3 regions of the Solibacillus sp. FSL W7-1472 genome follow, and region 2 is predicted to be linked to each of the others. Evidence: riboswitches for the same ligand, from Rfam matches in the RefSeq annotation. Region 2 holds a riboswitch; each other region holds the start of a gene.

Region 1 (10,696 bases), 1.7 Mb from region 2:
CATTCTGAGCGACTTGGGAATCATGCGTTAATATCCTTTTTAAACGAAAAAATACAAGATACGTTTATTTGCGGTCTTATCATCGGGTTTTATAATAGAGCGAAAGAATTAAAGGTTACGTTATTACTAGATGAAGATAGTTTTTGTGGGAAACTGGGTCAACATCTTGAAAAGCATTTACTTATTTCAGTCCTAGGGAATTTAGTAACAAATGCCTTTGAAGCAGTAGAGCATTTAGATGAAGAAGAACGTATCGTACGAATTTATATTTACGAGGATGAAAAAGAAGTCATTTGTGAAATTGAAGATTCAGGGAATGGAATCGATCAACAAGTGATCAACAATATATTTGAAAAAAAGCAGTCAACAAAAGACAAAGAGCATCGGGGTTATGGCTTGTTTATCGTCGATGAAAACCTGAGAAAATTAAATGGATCAATTGCAATTGAGAGTGGAGAATTGGGTGGGGCACTATTCATTTTTTCAATTCCAAAAGAGGGGTGAGTCGTATGGGGAATACAATTGAAGTACTAATCGTTGAAGATGATATGCGGATTGCTCAAATACATGAAAAGTTTCTTGAGCAAATTGATGGTTTTAAAACGATAGGAATGTCCCATACAATTGAAGAAGCAAAAATTTGGCTGGATACAATAAAGCCGGAATTGATTTTGCTGGATATTTACTTTGCCGATAACTTGGGGACAGAACTAATCGATTATATTAAGCAAAAGGATATGGATACCGATATTATTTTAATTACGGCAGCAGCGGAGGTTGAAATTGTAAAAAAGGCATATGCGAGCGGTGTGATTGATTTTTTATTAAAGCCTTTAACACTACAGCGTTTTAAAGAATGCCTTCTCAAATATAAAGAGAAAAAAACAATACTTAGCTCAACCGACCGCTTACAGGCTGAGGATATAAAAAAACTGTGGAATAACCTTACATATGCGGGTGAACTGGAAAAGGGAAGCAACCCTAAAGGCATTGATTCTGTTACAAAAGAAAAAGTGGTGACCTATATTCAAAATTGCGATGAAGGAATTACTGCTGAAAAACTTGGCAAAGAAATAGGGATCAGCAGAACTACAGCGAGGCGTTATTTGGAGCATCTAATGGATGAAAAAGTAATTTTTGTTGAGCATATTTATGGCTACGTCGGCAGACCAGAGCGCCGGTACTTTATAAAAAAATAACAAACAAGAGTATGTCGAATAGGGACATGCTCTTTTTTATGTCGTGAACAATATGAACAATATAGACACTATGAAAATAAAAGACAATAGTTTCGTTATATATAAAAAAGACACAATATCCTTTTTAATTAAGATAACGCTTACATAACGCGTGAGACAGAAGGGGGACTATTTTTATGACAATGAAAAAGAAGCTGTTAACTTTATTTTCAGCAGCGGCGTTAACACTGACATTGGCAGCGTGTACTGATAGTGAGGGGACATCATCAGGCGATAAAGACTATCCGACAAGTAACTTAACAATCGTAGCACCATCCGGGGCTGGCGGGGGATGGGATTTAACATCTCGTTCGATTGCAAAAGTTATGAATGAAACAAAATTAATCGAAAAACCGATAACAGTAGAAAACAAACCAGGTGGCGGTGGTGCCGTATTCATGGCAACTTACGCGACAAAAGAAGCTAAAAACGACCATATGTTAATGGTAAAATCACCACCGATTTTAATTAATAACTTAAAAGCTGAAGGGAATAGCCCTTACGGATATAAAGATACAACACCTTTAGCACAGCTAACGAAGGATTTTGGTGCAATTGTTGTTCGTGCTGACTCTCCTTACGAATCGTTAACTGATTTATTGGATGCTATTAAGGCAGATCCAACAGCGCTTACAATGGCTGGCGGTTCCGCTCCAGGTTCAATGGATCACTTAGTTACAATTTTACCTGCATATGAGTACGGCATTGATCCAAAAGCCGTAAAATATGTTTCTTATGACGGCGGCGGGGAAGCGATGGCAGCATTATTAGGGAATAATGCCGATGCGATCGGAACAGATATTTCAACTGTAACACCTTATGTGAAGAGCGGTGACGTTCGAGTATTGGCAGTTACATCACCGGAAAAGTTAGCACTTGAAGGTTTAGAAGAAATCCCGACATTGTATGACTTAGGGATTGAGGCAGAGTTCACAATTTGGCGCGGTATTTTCGGACCTAAAGATATGTCTGATACTGCAAAGGATTATTGGATTGAAAAACTAACAGAGTTAAACGATAAAGAGGAATGGAAAACAGAATTAGAGCGTAACGGCTGGGCTCAAGACTTCCGTGTAGGTGATGATTTCGTGAAATTCCTTGAAGAACAAGAAGGAACGATTACTGAAATTTTAACAGCTTTAGGTATGCAAAAATAATGAAACCTTGATGTGGGCAAATTTATTGCCCATATCTTCTTTATAGGAGGTGTACAACGTTGAATTTAAAATTTGACCGTGTTGCTAGTGTTGTGTTTTTAGTGCTAGGAATATTAATTATCGTCGAATCCCAAAAAATATCTACAAGTGCGTACGGCTCTCAAATAGGCCCGAGTACATTTCCGTTTGGATTAGGAATAGCTCTAATTATATTAAGTATTTTGCTATTTTTTGAAACGATTCGTCATCAGGCAATGTATAAAATTGCTGAAGATAAGGAAGGGGAGAGCTTCTCTAATTATAAGCGATTCCTGATTATTTTTGTTTCAGCGGTTGCTTATGCATTTTTGCTTGAAAAACTAGGTTATTTAGTTACGACCTTTGCATTTTTATTAATCTCATTTCAAACACTTGAACGAGGAAAGTGGGTTAGCTCAATTATAGTGGCAGCCGCATTTTCAGCAATTATTTACTTCGGCTTCGTCAACGTATTAGGCGGATCATTGCCTAAATTCCCACTCTAAATAGAAAGGAGGAGCTAATTTGTCAACGATACAGTACTTATTAGATGGGTTTGCTATTGCTTTTCAATGGCATAATATATTATTCGCATTATTAGGTGTAGTTATTGGAACAGCTGTAGGCGTACTACCAGGAATTGGCCCAATGAGTGGGGTTGCATTATTAATTCCTGTTACGGCTACATTAACGTCAGGTTTACCAATAGAAATGGCTGCAACTAGTTCAATCATATTACTGGCGGGAGTATACTACGGTGCAATGTATGGTGGATCTACAACATCTATTTTATTAAATACACCAGGCGAATCTTCTTCAGTTGTTACGACGCTGGACGGATATCAAATGGCACGGCAAGGAAGAGCTGGAGCCGCCTTATCTATTGCGGCAATCGGTTCTTTTGTCGCAGGTATTATTGCGTTAATCGGATTGGTTTTATTAGCCCGACCATTATCTAAAGTAGCAATAAATTTTGGTCCGGCAGAATATTTTTCGCTAATGCTGTTAGGATTGGCAGCGGTAAGTGGTTTAGCGGGTAAATCGATTACGAAGGCATTAATTATGACGGTTCTCGGCCTATTATTAGGAACGATTGGAATAGATGCTGTTTCAGGAATTGCCCGATTTACATATGACCAACCGGTTTTATTTAGTGGAATTGAATTTTTAACAGTTGCAGTAGGTTTATTTGCATTAGGTGAAGTATTTAAAACGATTTTTGAGAAGGATGGCAACGATGAACCTATCGCGAAAATTAATCGCATTTTACCTACAAAACAGGATTTAAAAGATAGTGCGGCACCAATTACACGTGGCTCATTCCTTGGTTTCTTTTTAGGGGTGCTACCAGGTGCAGGAGCGACGCTTGCTTCATTCTTTGCTTATATTACAGAAAAGAAAATCAGCAAAAATCCGGAATCGTTTGGTAAAGGAAACATTGCCGGCGTTGCTTCTCCGGAGTCTGCAAATAATGCGGCGTCGGGTGGAGCGATGATTCCTCTTTTAACATTAGGAATCCCGGGATCAGGAACGACAGCTATTTTAATGGGTGCGTTCATTATGTACAATATTCAGCCAGGCCCATTACTATTTGAGGAACATCCGGATGTAGCATGGGGATTAATCGCGAGTATGTTCCTTGGAAACTTAATGCTGCTTGTATTAAACATGCCGCTAGTTCGAGTTTTCGCTAAAATCATCCAAACACCGAAAAGATTTTTACTGCCTATTATTATTGCCATTTCATTCTTTGGTGTATATGCAGTTCAGTATACGACATTTGATTTATTCCTATTATTAGGATGCGGTATTGCAGGTTATTTCTTTGCGAAAAATGATTTCCCTGTGGCCCCATTAGTTTTAGCGCTTGTGTTAGGACCAATGATTGAGAACAACATGCGTCGCGCATTAACAATTTCCAATGGAGAATACAGTATTTTCGTAGCAAAACCACTTTCATTAGTCTTTTTAATTATTGCAGTTTTATGGATACTGATTCCGATTCTTATGAAATTACGTGGGAAAAATGTAATTATTAATGAAGAAGGATGAGTTAAGCTACTAAGTGTTGTTTAACGAAGAGTTGCCGTCCGAATCCGGGCGGCTATTTTATTTGAAATAAATAAAGGGGAGTGCGTGAAATGAAAAGTGTACGTCAATACAAAGCAGGAACGGCAGATGTTTTAATTTTAGAGGATGTAGAAATACCTGCCATTCAACAGGGAGAAGTATTAATACAGGGGCTATATACGAGTGTAAATTATGCAGATATTAAAACGCGCATGGGAAGTAAAGGTCAGAGTACATTTCCGATTACATTAGGCTTAGATATTGTAGGGCAAGTCATCGAAAGTAAAAGTTCTGTATTTCAAAAAGGAGATTATGTTTTCGCATTCCCTAATGGGGGCTCTTATCAGCAAGTAGTAGCCGCGAAGGAATCATTAACCTTTAAAATTCCCGAAACAATCGATCCATTACAAGCCGCAGCACTTCCAACCGTGACAATATTATCTGAGATATTACTTAAACAAATTGGAGATGTACAAAAGGAAGATACAATTGTCGTACATAGCGCTGCTGGTGGTGTGGGGACAATGCTTGTGAAGTTGGCAAAACATTATGGTGTGTCAAAAATCATTGGAACTGTCGGTGATTTAAGTAAGAAAGATTATGTTCTGAGTATAGGTGCTGATGATGTGTTTACTTACGACAGCTTTGTAGATGGCGTTAAGCAACATACTAATGGTAAAGGGGCACAAGTGATTTTTGATTCGGTCGCTGGTGATGTTACAAAGGCAAGTCTTGAATGCTTAGCTAATTTTGGCACATTAGTGCAGTTTGGAAACAGTAGTGGAAAAGCTGGTGTAATATCAACAAGCGATGTGCACAATAGCTGCCGAAACATAAAAGGTTTCAGCTTAGGTACAACTCGTAAGGAGGCTCCTGCTCGCCTTGCTCCTGTTGTTGAGCGGATTATTCCATTGTTCGAAGGTGGACAATTAAGCGTTCCAATTGCGCGAGTCTATGATTTAGAGGAAGTTCAGGAGGCGCATCGCCTAATCGAAAGTAGAAAGCATCAAGGTAAGATTTTAATTCGCCTTATAAAAGATGGAAATTAAAAGATACAAACATTATGAACAATTTTAGTCATATATGAAAAATACATGTTTTAACCGGTTGTTGTATTGTTGAGATTCCCTATCGAAGGCGCGAAAATGGGATTAGAAGGGGATGAAACAATGGCAACAACGACTACAGTATTGCATGAACGAATAGAATTCCTAACTTTATATAAAAAAGAAACAAAGCAGTCAGAAGAGTGGCTGAAAGAACGGAAGAAAGAGGCGCATCTTCCTGATTTCACCTTAACGACAGATGAGCTTACGCACGGTGCACGGGTTGCATGGCGCAACAGCAATAAATGCATCGGACGCCTGTTTTGGAATAGCTTAAATGTGTTTGATCAGCGCCATTTATTAAATGAGGTCGAAATTTATGAAGCACTTCTACACCATATCGATTTTGCGACAAACAACGGAAAAATCAGACCGGCCATTACACTGTTTGACCCGAAATGTGTACGGGTGTTGAACCACCAGCTCATTCGCTATGCAGGCTATGAGACAGATGATGGGATTGTTGGAGATTCGGACTCGATGGAGTTTACGAAAATATGTGAAAATCTTGGTTGGCAAGGTGCACGTTCAAACTATGATGTTTTACCGCTTGTCATTCAAGTAGATAACCGGGAGCCAATGTTTTTTGAAATTCCTGAAAAGCATGTGCTGGAAGTGGCGATTACTCATCCGGATTATGATTTTTCAAAGTTAAATATGAAATGGTATGCAGTACCGATTATTTCGAGTATGCGTTTTAATATTGCGGGCGTTGATTTTCAGGCAGCGCCGTTTAACGGGTGGTATATGGGGACGGAAATCGGGGCGCGCAATTTGGCGGATACGTACCGCTATAATTTCCTGCCGAAAGTGGCGGAAGCAATGGGATTGGATACTGCAATGAATGCGTCGCTTTGGAAGGACCGGGCACTCGTAGAACTGAATGTTGCGGTGCTGCATTCGTTTAAAAAAGCGGGTGTAAGTATTGTTGATCATCATACCGCTGCCCAGCAGTTTCAGCTGTTTCAAAAGCAGGAACATGCAAGCGGCCGGGAAGTAACAGGGAACTGGGTATGGCTTGTCCCGCCATTATCTCCTGCAACGACCGACCTGTATCATGAACCGATTGCCAACACGATTAAAAAACCAAACTATTTTTATCCCGCATTAACGGGTAGTAAGCCCGATTGGTCAACTAACAATCAGTGGGGATGAAGAAACCCCCCACTGATTGAAGTTTCACTTTATCAGCAATAGTCCAACTAAAAATAGGTGTGCAGGAAGCCATAGCCCCTGCACACCTATTTTTACCTTTTATTTAACATAATTTGAATCAATTCATCTCGATCCATTAAATAAACGTCATTGATGTCGGCAAGTTTTTCGGCCTGGCGTGTAAAATGACTGTTTGTGACAACCCATGCCTCTGTTGCTTCATACATTTTTACCGCCCCGATAATTTCCTGTACCGCTTTTACACCGACAGTACCGGAATAGCGTTTTGCCTGGACTGCAATAATATCTTTTCCGTCCTTTAAAATAAGGTCGGCACCGTAGTCACCGCTCGTAGCGGTATAGCTCACTTTAAATCCGCGGCGCTTAAATAATTCGCCTAAAAATCTTTCAAAATCTTCACCGGTCATTTTATCGACTTCGCGAATGCCGGACTTCCGCAATTTCCTCGTCTTCAGCGATTTCAGCCAAATTTTAAACGCGATATATAGAACGAAATAAGCGACAATTCCCATACAGATGCCTTCAGATGTTTTCGTTACATAAAAACCAGCTGTACCAGCCGATGCGATGAAAAATAGCGGGATTACTGGCAGGCGTTTTTTATTCCGTCTTCTCTTTTTACGCAATAGTTCTGTACTCCTTTTATTTACTACGGTTATTATATCATAAAAGGGTACATACGTTTGGTTATATTGTACGATTGTCTGAGCTCATAAAGGAAGCCAAAAACAATAGAACAGAAATGAGAATGAACAGCACAACCGGGATTGTCCAGCTGTCCGTCAAATCATGTGCAAAGCCGAACAAAACTGGCCCGATTGCGGCAACAAAATAACCGATTGATTGTGCGAAGCCGGAAAGTTCAGCTGCATCATAGGCTGTCTTTGTGCGCAATGAAAACAGCATCAGTACTAAACCAAACGAAGCCCCTCCTGCAAAGCCTAATAAAATCATCCATACGACAGCAAGACTTGTCCATTCCATTAAGACACCAGTAAAACCGACTAAGTAACAAATCGTAAAGAAAATGACGATCGGACGTTGAGAAGCGATTTTCCCTGCAAGAATCGGAATAATAAATGTCATCGGAATTTGTGCAAACTGCATAACGGATACCATCCACCCGGCCGCTGTAGCATCAAGGCCCTGGCTAATGAAGATTTCCGGCAACCATGCAGACGAGCAGTAAAATATGAACGACTGGAATCCCATTGCTCCAGCGACTGCCCAGGCAAGCGGTGACCTCCACATTTGCGTTTTCTTAGTCTGCGATGTCGGCATATTTAATGCAATTTTTTCCTGGCGCAAAATCGGCAGCCAGATTAGTAATGTAAGAATCCCTAAAATAATTGTAATACCTGCTGCGATTTGCCATCCTGCGTTTGCCGCTATAGGATAACTGAAGCCTGCAGCAATTCCGGAAGAAATGTTCATTGAAACGGAATAGATCCCTGTTAATAATCCGATATGTAATGGGAATTTCCATTTGAAATAGCTAGGGATAAGAACATTCCCGAATGCAATTGCGACCCCGATTAATATTGTTCCTATAACGAGTAAAGACGTTGCCCCTAGCGAACGCAGTAAAATCCCTGCACAAAGTAAAATGACGGAATAAAATAATGTCCATTCAATCCCAAACTTACGGGCAATGCGTGGTGCAAATGGTGATACAACCGCAAAGGCAATTAAAGGAATAGTCGTTAAAAAGCCTGCAAGAAAGTTCGATATCCCAAGTCCTTCACGTATAAATGAAATAATCGGGCCGATCAATGTAATCGGTGTACGTAATGTGGTCGCAAATAAAAATACGGCTACCATAAAATAGATGAGCGGTCGGTTGAATAGTATTTTTTTGCTATTTTGATTTACTTGTTGTGTGTCCATTTTAGATTCTCCTTTTGTATGTTGATATATGTTAGAGTAGTGTGAATACTCATAAAAAACAGAATAAAGGTGAAGCCATTGCTATCAAAAAAATGTTATGTTAGACTTTTAATCATTGATTCAATTAAATTAAATAAAACATTACCTCATGTAAATTATGAGGTAGAGGTCGCAATCATTAAGACTAGTATAGCTGAGATTAGGAAGAATCGGTGAAGCTTTATGAAAGGAATGGTTGCCGAAGTGTTATTTTTCTTCTTGAAAATAATGCTGGGGCTGTTTCCGATAAGGAACAGAACTGTCACATGTGTGAGCATGTGTTGAGCTATCTTTCAAGTTTGATGAGGTGTAACTATAACCATCACAAAAACTTGTGGTGGTTTTTCTTTTACACTTCACCAACAAAACAAAAAGGGAGTTTTATATTCATGAGTGAGATTAAAATAGATCAGCTCGGTAATAATAACGGGTTGAAAAAAAGTTTAAAAAGTCGCCATGTAACGATGATTTCGCTTGGCGGAACGATCGGTACAGGTTTATTCTTAGCATCAGGTGGTGCCATTGCACAGGCAGGTCCTGGTGGGGCATTGCTCGCATATGCACTGATCGGCGTGATGGTGTATTTCCTAATGACATCATTAGGGGAAATGGCTGCCTATATGCCAACATCCGGTTCGTTTAGTACGTATGCAACAAAATTTGTTGATCCGGCTTTAGGCTTTGCGCTTGGCTGGAACTATTGGTACAACTGGGCGATTACAATTGCAGCAGAAATTGCGGCCGTTTCGTTAATTATGAAATACTGGTTCCCGGACAGTTCTTCAATGTTATGGACCATTTTATTTATCGTAGTTGTTTTATCATTTAACTTAGCGTCTGTAAAAGCTTTCGGTGAAGCGGAATACTGGTTTGCGATGATTAAAGTTGCAACGGTAATTGTCTTCATCATTGTCAGCTTCTTAATGATTTTCGGAATTTTAGGCGGGAATGATCCGGTCGGCTTTACGAATTTCTTCAAAGATGATGCACCGTTTAATGGCGGTTTCCTTGCACTATTCGGTATTTTCCTTGCAGCCGGTTTCTCATTCCAAGGTACGGAAATGCTTGGGGTAACGGCAGGGGAAACAGATGATCCAGCCAAAAACATTCCAAAAGCAGTTCGTTCAGTATTCTGGCGTATTTTGCTGTTTTACATTTTCGCAATCGGTGCAATCGGATTACTGATCCCGTATACGGATTCACGTCTTTTATCTGAAGATATTGCGACAAGTCCATTTACATTAGTATTTGAAAACCTAGGTGTGGCGTTTGCGGCATCTGTTATGAATGCCATCATTTTAACGGCGATGTTATCTGCAGGGAACTCAGGATTATATGCAGCTAGTCGTATGCTTTATCAGTTAGCGGTAGATGGAAAAGCGCCGAAACTTTTCATGAAAGTAACATCGCGCGGTATTCCAATGTATGCACTTTTAGCTACATTAGCAGTTGGTTCGTTAGCATTCCTGGCATCGTTTTTCGGTGACGGTGTTGTCTACATTTGGCTGTTGAATGCTTCCGGTATGTCCGGTTTCATCGCTTGGCTCGGTATTGCCATCAGTCATTACCGCTTCCGCCGTGCATATGTCGCACAAGGACATTCATTGAGCGATTTACCGTATGTATCCAAATTCTTCCCATTTGGACCGCTATTCGCGTTTGCCTTATGTATGATTGTCGTGCTAGGTCAAAACTATATGGCATTTACGGGCGGAACAATTGACTGGTACGGTGTCGTCGTTTCATATATCGGCTTACCATTGTTTGCCGCTTTATGGTTTGGCTACAAATTTAAACATAAAACGAAAATCGTTCCTTTACAGGACTGCGATTTATCAAATAAATAATTAATTTCTGAAACGCAATGGTGAGCTTATAGGCTTTCATTGCGTTTTTTGTTGTATTGAGGATTATTTGTCTTCAAGTGAGGAATATATAGGGGAAAGTGAGGATTAAGTGAGAGTGATTGAGTATTATGCTAGACTGATTGAGGATAACCAGTATA
Region 2 (10,696 bases):
TTTTAATAGAAAAAGGTTGTCTTCCGTTTGCCGGCAAGACAACCTCATCAAAACTGTTAATGCGACACGATTATTGTGCTGCTGGTTGATTTGCAATTGCGTCTTCCATTAGTTGTTGACGCTCTTCTTCCGAAATTTCAGCTAAAACTTTGTTAATTTGTTCACGTAAATCTGATCCCTTTTTCAAACCTACTGCTACAGCTGTTGACGCTTCGTCTGCTTCGAAGTTTGGCTCAGGTACGATGTATTTAATATTATTCAGTGCCATTTCAGCAGAGATACCTTCTGGACGTTCTGAAACATATCCATCAATCGCACCTGACTGTAATTGCACTCGCATTGCACCAAAATCAGTTGCCGCTACTTGTTTTTGAACACCTTCGATTTGATCGATTACATCATAATGTGTTGTCGATTGCTGACCTGTAATTTTTGCACCTGCAAAGTCAGGTAACGAAGTTGCATTTGCATATGGACCGTCTTCTTTTACAACAATGACATAGTCACTTGTGTAATAGTTCTCTGTGAAATCAATTACTTCCTTACGTTCAGGCATTGGTGACATACCTGCAATTACCAGATCAATGGCACCTGATTGTAATGATGGAATTAAGCCATCCCAGTCTGTTTTAACAATTTGTAATTCCATGTCCAGACCTTCTGCAATTTTTTTCGCAATTTCCACATCATAGCCTGCTGCAAATTCCTTTGAACTTGCAATTTGAACTCCGCCATTAGTATCATCTTTTTGTGACCAGTTAAAAGGGGCATACGCTGCTTCCATACCAATTTTAATAACTTTCTTGTCTGAATCAGAACCGCTTGTAGTACCTTCATCGCTTGAACCACACGCTGCTAACAATAGCATTGTCATGGCAGTCAATAAAATTAATAGTCTTTTTTTCATAGAAAATCTCTCCTTTTTTGTTAAATTTCGGGGTTCACGTATACAAAAAACGACCTAAAAGAAGAACTTTAGGTCGTTTAAATTATAATTAGCCCGAATCCTCTACAGTTCCCATTTTGAGATAGCACAACTCAACCATCAGGGATATAGATGATTGAGACAGTTCTGCAATTGTTCACTGCAGACCCAGCATTGTAAAATTGAGCATTTACAACACTTCGGCGATATTTCCTTCTCTTATATTTCACAGCCAGCTCATGGCTCCATATAAAACTGTTAAGTATCGCGCCTCTACCTCACGAGAATGTGAGGTTTTGATATGAAATTGATATGTTTATATTACATTATTGCGACATTTCCGTCAACAATCATTTTTCTGAAAGTTATCTGTAAAAAAAAGCTAATGCGCAATATATAACATATTGCGCATTAGCATATAAGATACTATTAAGAATTTAATAATAAATCTTCTGGGTTTTCGATCATTTCTTTAACTGTTTTTAAGAAGCCAACAGAATCTTTACCATCGATGATACGGTGGTCATAAGATAATGCTACATACATCATTGGACGAATTTGAACTTCACCATTAACAGCTACTGGACGGTTTACGATTGAGTGCATACCTAAAATACCAGCTTGAGTACCGTTCATGATCGGTGTAGACATTAATGAACCGAATACACCACCGTTAGTGATTGTGAATGATCCGCCAGCCATGTCGTTTAAGCCTAATTTTTTGTCGCGTGCTTTACCAGCTAATTCCGCAATGTTTTTCTCGATTTCAGCAAAGTTTTTCGCATTTGCATCACGAACTACTGGTACTACTAAACCTTCTTCTGTTGATACAGCAATACCGATATCGAAGAAGTTGTTTAAGTGAATTTCATCACCGTTAATTTGTGCATTTACATATGGATATTTCTTTAATGCTGCTACTACAGCTTTTGTGAAGAATGACATGAAGCCTAATTTAATATCGTTAGCTTTCACGAACTCATCTTGTTTACGCTTACGTAATGCCATAATGTTCGTCATATCAATTTCGTTGAAAGTAGTTAACATTGCAGTTGATTGTTTAACTTCTAATAAACGTTTTGCAATTGTTTGACGACGACGGCTCATTTTTTCTACTGTTACACGGTCTGTATCAGCTGCTGGTGTAAAGATCATTGGACCATTGCCTGCTGCTGCTGGTGCTGGAGCTGCTGCTGGAGCCACAGGAGCTGTACCATGTGCTGCAACGTCTTGAACACGTACACGACCTTGTGGATCAACTGGTGAAATTGCTGCTAAGTCGATACCTTTTTCACGAGCTAATTTACGTGCTGCTGGTGAAGCGATTACACGTTCACCTGAAGTTTCTTCAACTGCAACTGGTGCTGCTGCTGCTGCTTTAGGAGCTTCTTCTTTTGCTGGAGCTGCTGCTGGAGCTTCTTCTTTTGCAGCTGGTGCTGGTGCTGCGCCTTCGCCTGCTTCAACTACTGCGATTACTTGTCCAACTAATACAGTATCGCCTTCTTCAGCTAAAATTTGTTTTAAAACGCCTGCTTCTTCAGAGATAATTTCAGCATTAACTTTATCAGTTTCTAACTCAACGATGAATTCGCCTTTTTCTACGCGATCTCCAACTTTTTTCACCCATTGGGCAATTGTTCCTTCAGTAATTGATTCTGCTAATTCAGGGACTTTAATTTCAGCCACGTTCATATCCTCCTTTAATTACGCTACACATTCATTGTATAGCAAGCCACTTCTATTTTAAATAGAAGCAGCTCTTTTTAAACAAATCATTTATTACTTTTCAAGTGCTTCGTTCACTAATTTAGCTTGTGCTGCTTTATGTGAATCGCCATCGCCTTCAGAAGTAGAGCTCATTGCAGGACGTCCTACATAGCGTACTTTTTTGCCTTCAGCGATATCATATAATGTTTCAAGAACATATGTCCATGAACCTTGGTTTTTTGGTTCTTCTTGTACCCAAACGATTTCTTTAACATTCGGGAAGCGAGCAATAATATCTTTCACTTGTTGTGCAGGGAATGGGTAAATTTGTTCCACACGAATAATGTGTAAGTGATCAAGCCCTTCGCCATCTTTCACACGTTCTGCTAAATCGATCATTACTTTACCTGTACCAAGTACTACTTTTTCAACCGCTTCTGTGTTTTTGCCTAAACCTTCTTGCTCGATTACTTCCTGGAAGCGACCATTTGCAAGTTGTTCAGCAGTAGCTGCAGCAAGTGGATGACGTAAAAGTGATTTTGGAGAAACCACTACTAATGGACGTACACCTTCTGTACCTAATAAAGCAGCTTGACGGCGTAATAAGTGGTAGTAGTTGCCTGCATTTGAACAGTTTGCTACGAACCAGTTATTTTCTGCAGATAATTGCAGGAATCGTTCCATACGGCTTGATGAGTGCTCTGGACCTTGACCTTCATAACCATGTGGTAAAAGAAGTACGAATCCAGATTTTTGACCCCATTTAGCGCGGGCACTTGAGATGAAGTTATCAAACATTACTTGCGCCATGTTTGCAAAGTCACCGAATTGTGCTTCCCATACAGTTAGTACATTTTGGTTTTCTAAATTGTACCCATATTCAAAACCTACTACTCCTGCTTCTGTAAGTGGTGAGTTGTAAACTGTGAATGAAGCCTTTGCACCTTCAATATGATGTAATGGTGTAAATTCAGCACCGTTATTTTTATCATGTAATACTAAGTGACGTTGAGAGAACGTACCACGCTGTGCATCCTGACCAGTGAAACGAACCGGTGTGCCATCTTGCGTAATTGTTGCATATGCTAATGTTTCAGCATGACCCCAGTCAATTTTACCTTCAGTAAACGCATCACGACGTTTTGCTAAAATTTTCCCTAACTTGTTTTGCGGCTCAAAACCATCTGCAAAGACAAGTAAATCTTCATTTACTTTAGCTAAACGCTCAGCATCTACTTTAGTATCGATTTCAGGGAATTCGATTTTTAGTTCTTCCGGCATATTAGGCGTTACATGCTCGTCTTTTTCTGCCATTTCTTTAACATGATCATACGCAGCTTGCATTTCCGCATAAATAGCCGTATCTATAGCTTTTACTTCATCAGCAGATAAAATGCCGGCTTCTGCTAGTTCAGCACCATACAATGCACGAATCGGTTCATGTTTTGATACTAATTTATATGTTTCAGGGTTTGTTACTGTCGGATCATCCGTTTCATTATGACCGTAACGGCGGTAACCGATTAAATCGATAACGATATCCTTTTTAAATTTGGCACGGTATTCCGCTACAAAGCGACCAACAGCTGCCACTGTTTCAGGGCTGTCAGCATTTACATGAATAACCGGAATATCATAGCCTTTTGCAGGGTCAGATGAATAAATAGATGAACGTGAATCATGTAACTCAGTCGTGAAACCGATCATGTTGTTCGCGATAATCTGAACTGTACCACCTGTTGTAAATCCTTCTGTTTGAGAGAAGTTGAATCCTTCTGTTACAATCCCTTGACCAGCGAATGCCGCGTCACCATGTAAAATGATACCGAATGCATTTGATGGATCATGTTTAGCTGTTCCTGCTGAAGATACATCATCTTGAGCTGCACGAACAGAACCGATTACAAGCGGGTTCCCTACTTCTAAGTGTGATGGGTTATAGGCTAATTTAACGTTCAATCCAGAATCATGAGTGTAAGATGCACCCATATGGTATTTAACGTCTCCAGTCCAGCCTTTTGTAATTTCTAATTTACCATCTTCAGGGAAGAATAGATCATTTGAAACATGGGCGAAATCAGAGAACATCATATCGTATGGTTTGTTTAATACGTGTGTTAATACGTTTAAACGTCCACGGTGGGCCATACCAATTCGAACATTTTTTACACCTTTAGTTTCAGATGATTTAATAATTTCATCTAAAAGGATGATTTGTGTGTCTAAACCTTCTCCAGAGAAACGTTTTTGACCAACAAATGTTTTATGAATGAATTTTTCAAAGTTTTCAATGCGTGTTAATCGCTCTAAAACTGCTTTCTTTTCTTCAGGTGATAACGTTGCTTTAAACGCTCCGCCTTCAACTTGAGCTTCGATCCAAGCACGTTCTTCCGGATTTTGTAAATGTGCAACTTCTACACCTATTTTATCTGTATATACAGATTTTAAATAATCAATTGCTTCCTTACCGTTTGTAACACCTGCAGGAACATTTGCAAAAAATACTGATGCAGGAATAGCTTGAAGATCAGCCGCTGTTAAATTGAATACGCTTTCTTCAATGCGTGAAGTGTCTAATTGACGATTTTTTAGTGGGTATAAATCTGCTGCTAAATGGCCGTATTCACGAATTGATTCTGCCAATTTAACTGCTGCTAATACTTTTTTGTAGTCTCCAGTACCTGTTACTGCTGCAGTTGCAACCGGTTGTTGACCATCTGCAAATACAGGACCACCGTATGCTTGGAATAATTCTACTAGTTCAGGTTCTACTTCTTCAGGAGATTGCAGGAATAAGTCATATTGCTCTAATACATAACCTAAGTTAGGACCAGAAAACGCTGACCATGGAGAACCTGCAGGTAATACATTGTTCGACATGAAAATAACCTCCAAATTTTGCCTTATGGCTGTTCCAATAATTTACTTAAAAAAGGATAATATTGTATATTACAATACAAAAATTTCCTTCTTTTGTAAGTAGATAAATTAAGTATTCTCTTTTTATCTACCAAATCAAAGCAAATAATATTTTATCATTCTTCCACACGGACTAAAAGCACATTTATAAACGTCGGAAGAACATTTTTTCCATCTCAATCTTACTACTCTTCACAAAAAATACAACTCTTTTTATCAAATTAAGCAATTTTTTTCGTGAACTATTGAAATAGTAATTAGATTGACTAAAATTATTCATTTTTTAAGAAGTTTTAGGTAAAAAAAGGTACCTTTCTGCAATTTACTTTCTACATCAATTTCCACTTCATATTTATCTGCAAGCATTTTTGTAATACTCAATCCAAGTCCAGTACCTGCAACTTTGTTTGTACGTGATGCATCCACCCGGTAAAACCGGTCGAAAATATGCGGTAAATGCTGTTCTGAGATACCGATCCCATTGTCTTCTAACGTAACTAAGATTGACGATTGTGAATCATTATAATTGATATTCACATTAAGATTCGGAACATTGCTATTATATCGTATACTATTACTCAAAATATTTCTAAAGATTTGCGCTAGGGCATGCTCAGTAATGGAGGCTGCCGATTTTTCGCCAGTAACTGTCAGGTGAAATTCAGCGGCAGGATACAGCTGCAATAATTCTTCTTTTACTTGTTCGTATACTTGTTCTATATCAGCATAAGCATGTTCATCCGCTTGCTCCCTGCGTGCCAATTGTAACAGTTCTTCAATCATTTTTCTCATACGTGCAATTTCAGTAATAGAAGTATTTAATGATTCTTCCATTACTTCCGGTTCATCTTTACCCCATCGTTTGATTAATGATAAATGGCCTTCAATTACTTGAATCGGTGTTCGCAGTTCATGCGAGGCGTCTGCAACAAATTGCTGTTGCTTTGTAAATGAAATTTCAAGTTCATTCATTAATGTACGGTACATATGAAGTAAATCGCCAATCTCATCTTTTGCCGCATAATCAAATTTAGGCTGTGCAGTAAAACCGTTTTTTCTGACAAAGCTCATTGCGTCCCGTAACTGGACAAGCGGTTTCATTAACATATTTGCCAAGTAGTAGCTGATCATAACCGAAAATAAAATGGCACCAAAACCAATAATAAAAATCGTCGTCAAAATATAATTCATCATCGATTGAAATGCGGCCAACGGATGAATTAATTGCATAATCCCTTGAAATTGTCCGATTTGAACGACTCGGTGGATGACATAGCTTTCGGATCCTGCAATCGTCTGTTTTTCGATCATCGTCGAAAAATAATTTTGATTTTGTGGCAGCTGTGCAGCCGGTGCCGCATCATTAATTCGCATTACTTCAATACCATCCAAATTAAATACGCGTACCGTTTGTTCCTGATTTAAAATGGCTTTCATCAAAGCCGTGTTATTCTGCAGTGCCTGTACTGTAACAGTGTTGCCCTGCGATTCAAAATAGGTTGTCATATCATCGACCGTCCGCAATGCATTTTTCTCTTCATTATGAATAAGCCAGGTTTGTAAAGCGATATACAGTACGACAGATATTAGGGCATAGCTTACAAAGATCGTTACACCTACCGCAAGCATCCACTTTGATTTTAAAGAAAGGTTCAAAAGTTTGTTTTTCATCATCCTCACCCGCGCATCACATAGCCAACCCCACGTACAGTTTCAATGTACGGAGTATGTTCTGTTTGCAGTTTTGTACGCAAATGGCGAATATATACATCGACTACATTAGTTTCTACCTCAGTATCAAATCCCCAAACCTCTTCTAAAATACGTTCCCTTGTACATACAAGGTTTCTGTTTTCCACAAGTAATTTCAATAGATCAAATTCTTTTCTTGTAAGTTCGATTTTATTGTTTTCAAATATTACTTCATAAGCATCGACGTCGATTTCCAACTCCCTTAAAATGAGTTGTTTAGATTTTTGGGCAGGCTGCACTCTCCTTAAGATTGAACGGATCCGTGCCAATAATTCTTCTATCGCAAAAGGCTTCACGACATAATCATCTGCTCCCGCATCCAATCCTGAAACGCGGTCCATTACTTCATCTCGTGCTGTAATAAGGAGAATCGGTACATTGCTTGTTTTTCGTATTCTTCTACATACTTCAATCCCGTTTAATTGCGGCAGCATTACATCGAGCAAAATACAGTCGAATTGTTCACTTTCAGCCAATTCCAGACCAGTTCTCCCATCATATGCAACAACCGTTTCAAATTGCTCGTGCTTAAGCTCCAGTTCAAGGAAACGTGCTATATTTTTTTCGTCTTCGATTATTAAAATCTTCTTTTTCATCAGCTTCCCTCTCTATCAGCAATATATATCATAATTAGTGTACCATTTGTATTTTACAAAAAAAAAGAATACGGAGTATGTTTCCGTATTCTTGCAAGTGCTAATTGGAAGACTGCTTTGCCTTGTATAATGCTTGATCCGCTAAATCGATAAGAACATCTAAACTTATACTGTGTTTTGGATAAATCGAAATTCCCATTGAGGCTGTAGGTGAAAAATGGCTACCTCTAATCAACCATCCGATTTGCAGATTTTCTTTAATCCTGTCCATAATGTGAACAAGTTGGACGGAGCGTTCTTTTTCGAAGATGGACAACCCAGTTAAAACAATGAGAAATTCATCACCACCCAGCCTTATAACAAGGTCTTCATTTCGTACACTGCGAACGAGCGAATTCCCGAATTGAATTAAAAACTCATCCCCAACTTCATGTCCGTATATATCATTTACTTCTTTAAAATTATCTCCGTCAAGATATAAAATTGCCAGGCAAGTACCTGTCTCGTCTGCCTCCTTTTTAAGAAGCGGAAATTCCTTGTAAAGTTTCCTGCGATTACCGAGCTGCGTCAAACTATCATGATAGGCTAAATAAGTTAATTTATCTTCCAGTTCCTTGCGCTCGGTAATTTCTCTTGAAACCATGACAATTTCCGTAATTTCATGATGTGACAAAGCGAACGTTAGCGTATAATTCCCTTCCGTCCAAATCGTACTATTATCTTTTTTATACAAAAGCAATTCAATTTTTTGTTCTTGTATTACATCAACCGTTTCCGGGTTTAATGCTTCATGCCACAGTTTAACACTTTCCGGCTTCAGCAATCGATCGTACGGTAAACCGATAAGCTCTTCTTCCCGGTAGCCAAGTTTCCTTGAATAGGAAGGTGAAGCATATTTAATTTTGCCGTAGCGGTCTGTTACGACAATAAAATCATTTGTGTTTTCAGTAATGGCTCTGAAATTTCGTTCAATTATATATAGCTCTGACATTAATTGTTTTTCAGAAGAAATATTATATTGAACCATTAAAAACTGCTCCACTTCCCCTAGTTCATTCTTCAGGGGAATCATAGTAGAGTCCACCCAATATATCTCACCATTCTTTTTACGATTGCACACTTCCTCACGCCAGATTTCTTCTTTACTTACTTTTTGCCAAAAACTCATCGAAGCTGAATCGGATAGATACGTTGAGTGAAGAATATGATGCGGTTTACCAATTAATTCATCATGCGTATAGCCTGTATTTTCAATAACCCGCTCATTAATATCGATTATATTTCCATCTACATCTGTAAATATAACGTCAGCTAATGAATTAATCGCATTTTTGAACATTTCCAGACCGTGTGAAGCTGTGCGCAATGCCTGTCCTTGTTTAATAAATTCCGTAATTTCCTGCAATATGATAAATACCGCGATATTTTCACCATTGCTTGTCAGCGAGGAAAAAGAAGCAGTAAAACAACGCCGCTCATTATGTTTATCGATGAAAAACAGCATTTTCGATTGAACATTTTCTCCCAGCCGTGCCCGTTTTATATAACTTTTCAATTTTTTTGCCGTTTTTCTTTCTATAAAAGGCATGTCTAACATAGAGATCCCGGAAGCATCTTCCATTTGAATATTAAACTCTTCCAAAAATGTCGGATTTGCTTCAAGTAATTGCAGATCATTGGAAACTAATATCGTGGATAAAAATGAATTAGAAAATATGGAACGCATAAATAAATATTTATCTTCTAAATCAAGGCTCATCGATACTTCTTTCGTCATGGCCAAAATATAATTTTTCCCGTCTTGTATTACTGGAATAGTTGTCGTTCTTTGTTTTCGAACATTCATTTTTCCATAAGTAAAATCTTCAAATTCAACTTGTCTGTTTTGTTCGATTGTTAAATCATAATAGTGAATAATCGTCTTTGCTAAATGGGACGGGATTACCTGTTCGATCGTTTTGCCGCAGGGATTCGTATTAATCAGATTTACTGCAGCATCGTTGACAAAAATATAACGATACTTTCCATTTATATTTTCCATGAAGAATACAGCATCATTACTATTTTTGAATAACAAATTCAATAAATCCATTGAATAAATGGAACTCATCATCCTTGTCCCCCCACTATCTGATGTTTAAAGAAAGCTTTCTATTTTATCTTTCACAAAAAGTTTGCATTTCTCATATTGGATTTGCTCTTCTGCTAGTTGAAAATGCACCAGTTGAATTTTTTCGTCTTGAAGGTCATATTCATAATCCCCAAGTACCGTTGCATTTCCGATCAGTGCCAATTCCCAGCTGTCACCGCAGTTCTTAACTTCACACTGAACAAAACCTCCGGGATTATAGACGGTTACTTTACTGTTTGTAATAAATCCTTCAATAGAAGCAATTAGGGCAGAGGCAGTCATTGCCGTACCACAGGCATTTGTAAAGCCTACGCCCCGTTCAAAAGTTCGGACGAATATTTCATCAGGAGATAACGGCTGGACATAGCTGACATTCACTCCATCCGGGCAATATTCATTTTCACTGTTCAAATAGGCAGCGAGCTGTTCTTGGTGTAACGTATTTTCCATATATTTATGATCAACGATTCCGATTAGATGCGGATTTGGTACAGATATCGCTGTAAAAGGAATATCCATTGAAAAAGCAGGAATAATTTCATGGCGCAATTGTTGTCTATTCTCTACCTTCATTGGCAATGATACTAATTCAAATGAAATGGGTGAGATTTCTACAGAATAGGTAGGTAGTTGTTCAAAAATGGATGCTTCTCGTTTTACTTTCAG
Region 3 (10,696 bases), 780 kb from region 2:
CCAAATAATGCAAATCAATTGAAGACGTGCCGATTGATGCCGTTTTAACAAAAATTGTAAGTTCTTCATCAAAGAACACTTCTTTCAAATAATCGCACTGAATGTCTGCCACAACGAGCATATTTCCTGTTTCCGATCCAGCAGTAAAATTATATCCTAATGCTTTAAAATATTCGATACGTGCATACTCGAAATAGGCAAATACTTTTGTATTGTTTACATGCCCGTACATATCTGTTTCTGAAAATCGTACCTTTACCTTTGTAGAAAATGAAAACCCTGCCATCCACTCTGCTGCATCCTGAATATATGTAGCTCGCATAAAAAATTCCCCCTTTGTCTGATTAGATCATCATCCCCTGATAATGAATACCCATTCATTATAGCATAATTTGTCAGAAGCAAAAAGCGATCAAAACAAAAAGACCCTCACCGAAGTGAGGGTCAATTATATTCATTCGATTAGTCAACCATGTGGTCAGAACCGAAGAAGTTTTTGAACATTTGAACTGTTGTTTCACGGTTAAGTGCAGCAATAGATGTTGTTAAAGGAATACCTTTTGGACAAGCAGCTACACAGTTTTGAGAGTTACCACAGTTTGCAAGACCACCGTCGCCCATAATTGCATTTAAACGCTCGTCTTTATTCATTGCACCAGTTGGGTGTGTGTTGAATAAACGTACTTGTGATAAAGCAAATGGACCGATGAATGATGCTGATTCAGACACGTTTGGACATGCTTCCATACATACACCACAAGTCATACATTTTGATAATTCATAAGCCCATTGACGTTTGCGCTCTGGCATACGAGGACCTTCGCCTAAATCATAAGTACCATCGATTGGTACCCATGCTTTAACTTTCTTAAGTGCGTTAAACATGCGCTCACGGTCTACTTGTAAGTCACGGATAACCGGGAAAGTTTTCATTGGCTCTAAACGAATTGGTTGAGTTAACTTGTCTACTAATGCTGAACAAGATTGTTGCGGACGTCCATTGATTACCATTGAACATGCACCACAAACTTCTTCCAGACAGTTCATATCCCATGATACTGGAGTCGTTTTTTGACCATCAGCAGTAACAGGATATTTTTGAATATGCATTAGAGCAGAGATAACGTTCATACCAGGACGGTAAGGAACTTCGAACTTTTCAACGCGTGTAGCACCATTCTCATTGTCTTGACGAACGATTTCTAACTTAACTGTTCTACCAGTATTTACTGTTTCCACTGTTTAGTTCCCCCTTCTACGCTGAGTAGTCGCGTTTACGTGGTGGAATTAACGAAACGTCTACTTCGGCATAAGTAATAATTGGTTCGCCCGTTGCCGGATCGAACTTCGCCATAGTTGTTTTTAAGAAGTTTTCATCATCACGTTCTGGGAATTCAGGCTTGAAGTGAGCCCCACGAGATTCGTTACGTAATAATGCACCCTTAGTCATAACTTTAGCTAAATATAGCATGTTCTTTAACTGACGAGTGAAGTGAGCACCTTGATTCGACCATTTTTGTGTGTCGTTAATGTTGATGTTTTCCCAACGCTCTTGAAGTTCAGTTAATTTCGCATAAGTTTCTTCTAATTTTGCGTTTACACGTACAACAGTCATGTTGTCAGTCATCCACTCACCAAGCTCTTTGTGTAGCAAGTAAGCGTTTTCTGTACCATCCATATTAAGGATAGCTTCCCATTTTTCTGTTTCTTCCTGTACGCGACGCGTGTAGATTTCTTCAGGTAAATCTTCTGCATGCTTTTTAAGTCCTTTAATGTACTTAACAGCATTTGGACCAGCAACCATACCACCGTAAATCGCTGATAATAATGAGTTCGCACCTAAACGGTTTGCACCGTGTTGTGAGTAGTCACATTCACCTGCAGCGAATAAACCAGGGATTTCAGTCATTTGGTCATAGTCAACCCATAATCCACCCATTGAATAGTGTACCGCTGGGAAGATTTTCATCGGTAATTTACGTGGGTCATCACCTACGAATTTCTCGTAGATTTCGATAATACCACCTAATTTAATATCTAATTCATGAGGATCTTTATGGGATAAGTCTAAGTATACCATGTTTTCGCCATTAATACCCAACTTTTGATTTACGCACACGTCAAAAATCTCACGTGTTGCGATATCACGTGGTACTAAGTTACCGTAAGCAGGATATTTCTCTTCTAAGAAGTACCAAGGCTTACCGTCTTTATACGTCCAAATACGTCCACCTTCACCACGAGCAGATTCAGACATTAGACGGTTTTTGTCGTCTCCAGGAATCGCTGTTGGGTGAATTTGAATCATTTCACCGTTTGAATATGTTGCACCTTGTTGGTAAACAATCGATGCTGCAGAACCAGTGTTGATTACTGAGTTTGTTGTTTTACCGAAGATAATACCAGGACCACCTGTTGCCATAATTACAGCATCAGAACGGAATGAGCGAATTTCTTCAGAACGTAAATCTTGTGCTACGATACCGCGGCAAACGCCTTCGTCATCAAGCACCGCACCAAGGAATTCCCAGTGCTCATATTTCGTAACTAAACCAGCTACTTCGTGTGCACGAACTTGCTCGTCTAGGGCATATAATAATTGTTGACCAGTTGTCGCACCAGAGAATGCTGTACGGTGCATTAACGTACCGCCGAAACGACGGAAGTCAAGTAAACCTTCTGGAGTACGGTTGAACATTACACCCATACGGTCCATTAAGTGGATAATACCAGGTGCTGCATCACACATACCTTTAACTGGTGGTTGGTTCGCTAAGAAGTCGCCACCATAAACTGTATCATCAAGGTGGATCCATGGAGAATCCCCTTCACCTTTTGTATTAACTGCTCCGTTAATTCCGCCTTGTGCACATACAGAGTGTGAACGTTTAACTGGAACCAACGAGAATAATTCAACTTCAGTACCAACTTCAGCTGCTTTAATCGTAGCCATTAAGCCAGCAAGACCGCCACCAACGACGATAACTTTACTTTTTGCCATGATTATTTCTCACTCCTCATTAATTGCTAAAAACTTTTACTCATATTTCATTCCATCTAGGATCTTAACTATGTAGTAGTGAACAAGTTAAGTGATTAGACGAATGCTAAGATAGCTGCAACACCAACGATTGCTAATACTACGAAAATTAACAACGTAACATAAGTTGCGATTCGTTGAGATTTGTTTGATTGCGTAATACCCCAGCTTACTAAGAACGACCATAAACCGTTCGCTAAGTGGAATGCTGCTGAAACGATACCTAAGATGTAGAATACTAACATTAATGGATTGTCAACGATTTCAACCATCATATTAAATTCAACTTCAGCACCGAATGCTTTTTGGATACGTGTTTGGAAAATATGCCACGCAATGAAGATTACAAGGAAAATACCTGTGAAACGTTGCAATGCAAACATCCAGTTACGGAATGTGCTGAAGCGTCCAGTATTGTAAGTTGCAGTAAATGCAATATACACTCCATAGAATCCGTGGAACATTAATGGAATATAGATAATGATCCATTCCATCGCTAACAACAACGAGTGTGGAAGTAATTCCATAACACCTGTTGCGTTATTGTAAGTTTCTTCACCGCCAACTGCAGTGAAGTTCAGAAATAAGTGGAACACCAAGAACAACCCGACAGGAACTACACCTAATAACGAGTGTAAGCGGCGCCATAAAAATTCACGATCTTTCGACAAAACTGTTACCCCCCTTAGTACTTGAAATACACATGCGCAACGTCTCAAATTTGTAAAAGTTGTGATGTTGACTGCGCATTTCATCATGGTACAATATTATGACATGTCCATTGTACTCTCAACAGATACTAGCGTCAAGGCAACGCGGGATATTTTATAATCATTTTAAAGACGGTTTTACGCTGTTTTGAGAACTGTTTTTTCTGCTTATAACTCATTTTTTCATGAAAGAATGAAAATTATAAGAAAATTTATGAAAGAGGTTTTTTATATGGAAGGGTACAAAATGAAAACGATTCCAACTTTTGGGTACGAAATCATTCGTGACCATCTTCTTCCTTCTATTTTAGGTAAGCATGAAGAAGATGTTTTATATTGGGCAGGTAAAGAAATTGCAAGAAAGTTCCCATTGTTTTCTATGGATGAACTGCCTTCATTTTTTATGGAAGCTGGATGGGGCCAGTTAGTTCTGGAAAAAGAAACGAAGGATGAACTTCATTACATACTTTTGACGACAGAAGAACTGCCACTCAATATTGTACAACGTTGCTTCCGTCTTGAAGCTGGCTTTTTAGCAGAACAAAAACAAAAGCAGCTTGGCTATTTGACGGAATGCTATGAAGAAAAAGATAATGACAAACATGTCGTAAAATTTACGTTAAAATGGGATTTAAAAGAGAAGATTTAGCCTTCACCTTATCATAATCAATAATTGCTGAAGCAGCAAATTTACTCAATAAAAAAGCTGGAAATAAGCCATTACAGCTCATTTCCAGCTATTACTTTAAGAAGCGGTTACTTCTTTCATCGCCAAATTGAACTCCTCATGCAACACATTCGCAGCACGAACCATCTCATCCTGTGGGATAACGACAGACACTTTAATTTCTGAAGTACTGACCATTTTTACAGGAATATGTTCGCGACCCAACCGTGCAAACATGCGTGCGGCCACCCCCGGATTGGATGCCATGGCAGAACCGATAATAGATACTTTCGCTAAACCTACTTCAAAATCCGCAAAACTAAAGCCAAGCGACAGTTTACTAGTTTCCAATACCCGTAAAGCTTCCGCAAACTCATCTTTCGAAATTGTAAAGGAAATGGTCGGCTTCACGCCATCAATGACTGCTTGCACAATAATATCCACATTGATATCATTTTCTGCTAAAACACTAAACACTTCTGCCAATGACGCGGTTTCATAAGAATCATAGCCTATCGTCAAACGAATTATATCCGATTCGTAGGCTACCCCGCGTACAAGTAAGTTTTTCTCCATGTCTACATCCCCTTTAATAAAAGTGCCTTCCACGTCTTGTACGAAAGAGCGTACAATGAGCGGTATATTATATTTCTTGGCAAGTTCAACCGCACGTGGGTGCAAAATTTTAGCTCCTAAATTTGCAAATTCCAACATCTCATCATAAGAAACTTCCGGAAGTTTCCTGGATTCTTTAACAATTTCTGGGTCTGCCGTGAAAATCCCTTCAACCGATGAAAAAATCTCGACACGCTCTGCTTCAAGAGCAACCGCCAATGCAACCGCTGAAGTTTCAGAACCCCCTTTGCCGAATGTTGAAATATTCTCTGTCCCCGTAACTCCTTGAAAACCAGCTACTACGACGATTTCTCCTAATGCTAAATATTCCTCAATCCGTTTACTATCTACATGATCAATCCGTGCATTGCCATGTTTTTGATTTGTTTGAATGCCTGTTTGCCAGCCAGCAAGCGACACCGCTTTACCACCATGCTCCTGAATTGCCATCGCCAGCATTGCACTTGTCATTTGTGTTGCAGATGCGACAAGCGCATCCATTTCCCGTTTCGACGGCTCATCGGTAATTTCGGCAGCATATTGTCGGAATTCTCGTCGTAAAGCGGGCATTGAAGAAACGACAACGACTAAGTTTATGCCACGTCCTTGCTCTTTTATCACTTTTTTAGCTACCTGTACTATTTTTTCCGGCGTAGTCAGTGCCGGACCACCAAACTTTACTACAACTGTCTCCATTTTTTCCCCTCCTTGAATAAAACCGAAAACAAAAAACGGCTTTCCATGTTCATGGAAAGCCGCCGTCAATACAAATAAATAGTTATAAGTTTTTCAGGATAGCCCTCCAGAACAAAAAGCTCTGACAGTTTTACATCTCTTAAATGCAAAACCAGCAAACTACGCGAACAATACGCACTTCACTTCGGCAGGACCCCCTTTCGATTGCTGTCAATGGAATTGTTCCTCCTCAAGCAATGTACTATTGAATACTGCACCTCTATCTTAGTAAATATTGAATTGTCTTAAATATTAGCATAACACTATTCTTTATTCAATGGTGCTTCATGAAAATGGCGATAAATAACTTCCGCCAATTTTGCCGGAACACCGGACTCCTGCAGTTGCAGCTCGCTTGCCTCGCGAATTTTTTTTACGGACCCAAAATGTTTCATAAGTTGCTGCTTTCGCTTCGGACCTACTCCTTCAATTCCATCAAGAACCGAAGTAATCGCATTTGTCTGATGCTGCTGACGTAAAAATGTGATCGCAAATCTGTGTACCTCATCTTGAATGCGCTGCAATAAATAAAAACCGTCACTCGTACGCTTTAACGGAACAACTTCCGGCGGCGTACCAAATAAAAGCTGGGACGTATTGTGCTTTTCGTCTTTTGCCAGCCCCGCTATTGGAATGACTAACCCCAGTTCGTCTTCAATTACTTCTCGTGCAACTTCCATTTGCCCTTTTCCTCCGTCTATGAGAATGAGATCAGGCAATGGCAGATTTTCCCGCAATACACGTGTATAGCGGCGTCGAATAACTTCCTGCATCGCACCATAGTCATCATGTTTAGCCGCTTCTCTTGTTTTATATTTCCGGTATTCCTTTTTCGCAGGCTTCCCGTCTATAAAAACAACCATTGCTGAAACCGGATCAGCTCCATGCATATGACTATTATCAAATGCTTCAATTCTTAACGGCAATGGAATTTGCATCGCTTCGGCAAGTGCTTCACAAGCCCCTACTGTCCGTTCCTCTTGACGTTCAATTAACTGGAACTTCTCGTGAATGGCGATTTCTGCATTTTTCATCGCTAGATCAACAAGCTCTTTTTTTGAACCGCGCTTCGGTGTCACTACTTTAACATCCAACAGCTTTTGTAAAATCGTTACGTCAATCGATTTCGGAACAAAGATTTCTTTTGGTAATAAATGATGCGGCTGTTCGTAAAAACGGCCGACAAATGTTAAAAATTCCTCTTCCGGCTCATTATAAATCGGGAAAATCGATACATCGCGCTCAATGAGTTTGCCTTGACGCACAAAAAATACCTGGACACACATCCAGCCTTTTTCCACTGCATAGCCAAATACATCTCGGTTGCTCAAATCATCTGTTACAATTTTTTGCTTTTCCATAATTTGATCGATATGGGCGATCAAATCACGGAATTCCTTCGCACGCTCAAACTCAAGATTTTCGGCAGCATCGATCATTTTTTGCTGAAGATCTTGCTTTATTTCTTCGACTCCTCCGTTTAAAAACTTTGAAATCTCATCGATCATTTCGTCATACACTTGTTTTTCAATATCCTTTACACACGGTGCCAAACATTGCCCTAAATGATAGTACAAGCATACTTGATTAGGCAGATGTGTACATTTACGAAGCGGATACAAACGGTCCAGTAATTTTCGCGTTTCGTTTGCTGCATAGGCATTCGGATACGGTCCGAAATATTTTGCTTTATCCTTCTTCACTTTTCTTGTCGTAATAATACGCGGGTATCGTTCGTTCGTAATTTTTATATAGGGATACGTTTTATCATCCGTTAATTTCACATTATATTTCGGGTCATGCAGCTTAATTAGATTCAGTTCCAGAATAAGGGCTTCCAAATCGCTTGAAGTCACAATATACTCGAAGTCTTCAATCTCACTTACTAGTCTCGCTGTTTTGCCGTCATGGCTTCCCGTAAAGTAAGAACGCACTCGATTTTTCAATATTTTGGCCTTACCGACGTATATAATTGTGCCTTGACGGTCTTTCATAATATAGCAACCTGATTCGTTCGGTAATATTTCTAGTTTTGCTTTAATGATTGCATTCATCTTCTCACCTGTTTAATATGTCCTTTCTTTATTTTAACTGATTGGAGTATTAGAAAAAAGCCGTACACCTTATACGGCATACGGCTTTTTGACATATCAATTGCGCCTTGGCGTTTGAATGGCCAATGGTTTAATTATTTGTTGTCGTTAATGAAATCGATTAACGCTTCTTTTGGCATGAAACCAGCAGTTTTTGCTTTTAATTCACCATCTACGAATAATAATAATGATGGGATTGACATGATTTGGTAATCAGCAGCAGTACCTTGGTTGTTATCTACGTCCACTTTTACGATTTTAACATCGTTACCGATTTCTGTATCTAATTCTTCAAGAACTGGAGCGATCATTTTACATGGTCCGCACCAAGTAGCCCAAAAGTCTACTAAAACTGTGCCGTTTGAAATTTCTTGTGGAAATGTTTGATCTGTCGCGTGTACAATTGCCATATTAAATAGCCTCCTTAAATAACATATGGTTGTAGTATAGCATGTTTTCCCAATTAAACAGTAGTAAAATGCTTGGGAATATAAAGGCACCGGATTTTAACTGTTGTTTTCTGATGCTTAATAAATTTTTATTAGCATTTTTTATTAGTTATTTGAAGACATATACCCTTAGTTTGAACATGTTAATTCTTTATTGAAACTTGGGTTCTTATATTTAAAAAACTTGTATTTTATTAACTACACATAAGAACTTTTAAATTATATTGGAATTTCTGATACAGTTGTTAGCACCATTTGCCGCACCATATACATTAACTCCTTCAAAAAAAGCTCCCTTCAAAAGAAGGAAGCCTCAATCAAATATTATGCATTTACTTTAAGCGCTTTAAACTCTTCGATTAACATTGGCACTACTTCGAATAAGTCACCAACAATACCGTAGTCCGCTACTTTAAAGATATTTGCTTCTGGATCTTTGTTGATCGCAACGATTACTTTAGAGTTTGACATACCAGCTAAATGCTGAATCGCACCAGAAATACCTGCAGCGATGTAAAGATCAGGTGTTACAACTTTTCCAGTTTGGCCGATTTGTAATGAGTAATCGCAATATTCTGCGTCACATGCACCACGAGATGCGCCAACTGCTCCGCCTAGTAAATTAGCAAGCTCTTTTAATGGCTCAAAACCTTCTCCGGATTTAACACCACGACCACCTGCAACTACTACTTTCGCTTCTGAAAGGTCTACACCTTCAGTTGATTTGCGCACAACTTCTTTGATGATTGTACGTAAATTTGTAATATCCACTGAAACTGATGATACTTCACCAGTACGAGAATCGTCTTTTACTAATGGCGGAATATTGTTTGGACGGATTGTCGCAAAAATAATTCCATCTTTGATTTTTACTTTTTCAAATGCTTTACCAGAATAGATTGGGCGGACGAATACTGTATCATCACCAGCTCCTTGGATTTCCGTAACATCTGAAATTAAGCCAGATTGTAGGCGTGAAGCAATTTTTGGCGATAAGTCTTTACCTAAAGAAGTATGACCGAAAACGATTGCTTCTGGATTTTCTTGTTCTACTACTGCTAAAATTGCTTGGCTGTAGCCGTCAGATGTATAGTTTTTTAAGTGTGGATGTTCAACTGTAATAACGCGGCTCGCTCCATATGCGATTAATTCCTGCGTAAAATCAGCTACTGCATCCCCTACTAATAAACCTACTACTTCACCGCCGTCAGCGATTTGTAAACCTGCTGCAATTGCTTCGAATGAAACGTTACGTAAGCTCCCTTCGCGAACTTCACCTAACACTAAAACTTTCTTTGACATAGAATATCCCTCCATTACCATCTTCGTAAAAATTTTCGTACTCTAGTTGACTTCTATTAGACTACTTTTGCTTCGTTATGAAGTAAGTTTACTAATTCTTTTACCTGTGCAGAAAGATCGCCTTCTAATACACGACCAGCCGCTTTTTGTGGCGGTAAGTAAATTTCAACTGTTTCTACTTTTACTTCAACATCGTCTTCATCGATATCCAAATCATCCAATTCAAGTTCTGCAAGCGGTTTTTTCTTCGCTTTCATAATACCTGGTAAAGATGGGTAACGTGGCTCGTTTAAACCTTGTTGAGCTGTTACTAATAATGGTAATGATGTTTCTAATACTTCAGCGTCCCCTTCGATATCACGAACAATCTTAACGCTCGTACCGTCGATTTCCAATGAAGTAATTGTTGTTACGTAGTTAATGCCCAGCAGGTCTGCTAAGCGCGGGCCAACTTGTCCTGAACCACCATCGATTGCTACATTTCCTGCTAAAATTAAATCTGCTTCTTTGTCTTTTAAATATTCCGCTAAAATATAAGCTGAAGAATATTGGTCAAGCTCATCTAAATCATCTTCTGTATTAATTAATACCGCTTCATCGGCACCCATTGCTAAAGCTGTACGTAACTGCTTTTCTGCATCTTCGCCACCGATTGTCACAACTGTTACTTTACCGCCTAATGCGTCGCGCTTTTGAATTGCTTCTTCAATTGCGTACTCATCGTATGGGTTGATGATGAATTCTGCACCATCTTCTTGAATTTTACCGCCGGATACGACGATTTTTTCTTCTGTGTCAAAAGTACGTTTTACTAATACAAAAATATTCATAATCTAGACCTCCTAAAAGCTTTTTAATTTTAATCCCGAAAAAACAGGGAAGAATACATTTTTTTATTTGCCAGTAAATACTGGCTCACGTTTTTCAATAAATGCTTGGATTCCTTCTTTAGCATCTTCAGAAACAAATACCTCACCGAAACTGTTTGCTTCAGCATTTACTCCATCGTAATAAGATGATGGTTTCGAGTAATTCAGCATTTGGATTGCTGCTTTAAGAGCAATTGGTGATTTCTTCGCAATTTT

What was found. A riboswitch is a leader RNA that binds a small molecule or an ion and turns the genes downstream of it on or off. The one in region 2 is predicted to bind lysine.
Positions count from the first base shown of each region.
Region 1: linked by a shared signal. The riboswitch ahead of MKY07_RS01400 (amino acid permease) and the one ahead of MKY07_RS09515 (transporter substrate-binding domain-containing protein) in region 2 are both predicted to bind lysine.
Region 3: linked by a shared signal. The riboswitch ahead of MKY07_RS13530 (aspartate kinase) and the one ahead of MKY07_RS09515 (transporter substrate-binding domain-containing protein) in region 2 are both predicted to bind lysine.

Region 1 covers NZ_CP150208.1:270,279-280,974, forward strand. The annotation lists gene MKY07_RS01355 (sensor histidine kinase) at 1-504, shown strand, start outside; gene MKY07_RS01360 (response regulator) at 510-1,199, shown strand; gene MKY07_RS01365 (tripartite tricarboxylate transporter substrate-binding protein) at 1,376-2,395, shown strand; gene MKY07_RS01370 (tripartite tricarboxylate transporter TctB family protein) at 2,455-2,919, shown strand; gene MKY07_RS01375 (tripartite tricarboxylate transporter permease) at 2,939-4,465, shown strand; gene MKY07_RS01380 (zinc-binding dehydrogenase) at 4,555-5,532, shown strand; gene MKY07_RS01385 (nitric oxide synthase oxygenase) at 5,653-6,744, shown strand; gene MKY07_RS01390 (restriction endonuclease) at 6,837-7,391, opposite strand; gene MKY07_RS01395 (MFS transporter) at 7,453-8,652, opposite strand; lysine riboswitch at 8,808-8,988, shown strand; gene MKY07_RS01400 (amino acid permease) at 9,081-10,538, shown strand.
Region 2 covers NZ_CP150208.1:1,933,706-1,944,401, forward strand. The annotation lists gene MKY07_RS09515 (transporter substrate-binding domain-containing protein) at 71-907, opposite strand; lysine riboswitch at 1,022-1,209, opposite strand; gene odhB (2-oxoglutarate dehydrogenase complex dihydrolipoyllysine-residue succinyltransferase) at 1,355-2,611, opposite strand; gene MKY07_RS09525 (2-oxoglutarate dehydrogenase E1 component) at 2,705-5,512, opposite strand; gene MKY07_RS09530 (HAMP domain-containing histidine kinase) at 5,828-7,222, opposite strand; gene MKY07_RS09535 (response regulator transcription factor) at 7,228-7,899, opposite strand; gene MKY07_RS09540 (PAS domain S-box protein) at 8,000-10,009, opposite strand; gene dapF (diaminopimelate epimerase) at 10,037-10,696, opposite strand, start outside.
Region 3 covers NZ_CP150208.1:2,709,030-2,719,725, forward strand. The annotation lists gene MKY07_RS13505 (thioesterase family protein) at 1-322, opposite strand, end outside; gene sdhB (succinate dehydrogenase iron-sulfur subunit) at 463-1,239, opposite strand; gene sdhA (succinate dehydrogenase flavoprotein subunit) at 1,256-3,001, opposite strand; gene MKY07_RS13520 (succinate dehydrogenase cytochrome b558 subunit) at 3,097-3,711, opposite strand; gene MKY07_RS13525 (YslB family protein) at 3,983-4,399, shown strand; gene MKY07_RS13530 (aspartate kinase) at 4,496-5,728, opposite strand; lysine riboswitch at 5,820-5,998, opposite strand; gene uvrC (excinuclease ABC subunit UvrC) at 6,031-7,821, opposite strand; gene trxA (thioredoxin) at 7,956-8,270, opposite strand; gene MKY07_RS13545 (electron transfer flavoprotein subunit alpha/FixB family protein) at 8,634-9,611, opposite strand; gene MKY07_RS13550 (electron transfer flavoprotein subunit beta/FixA family protein) at 9,668-10,441, opposite strand; gene MKY07_RS13555 (enoyl-CoA hydratase) at 10,505-10,696, opposite strand, start outside.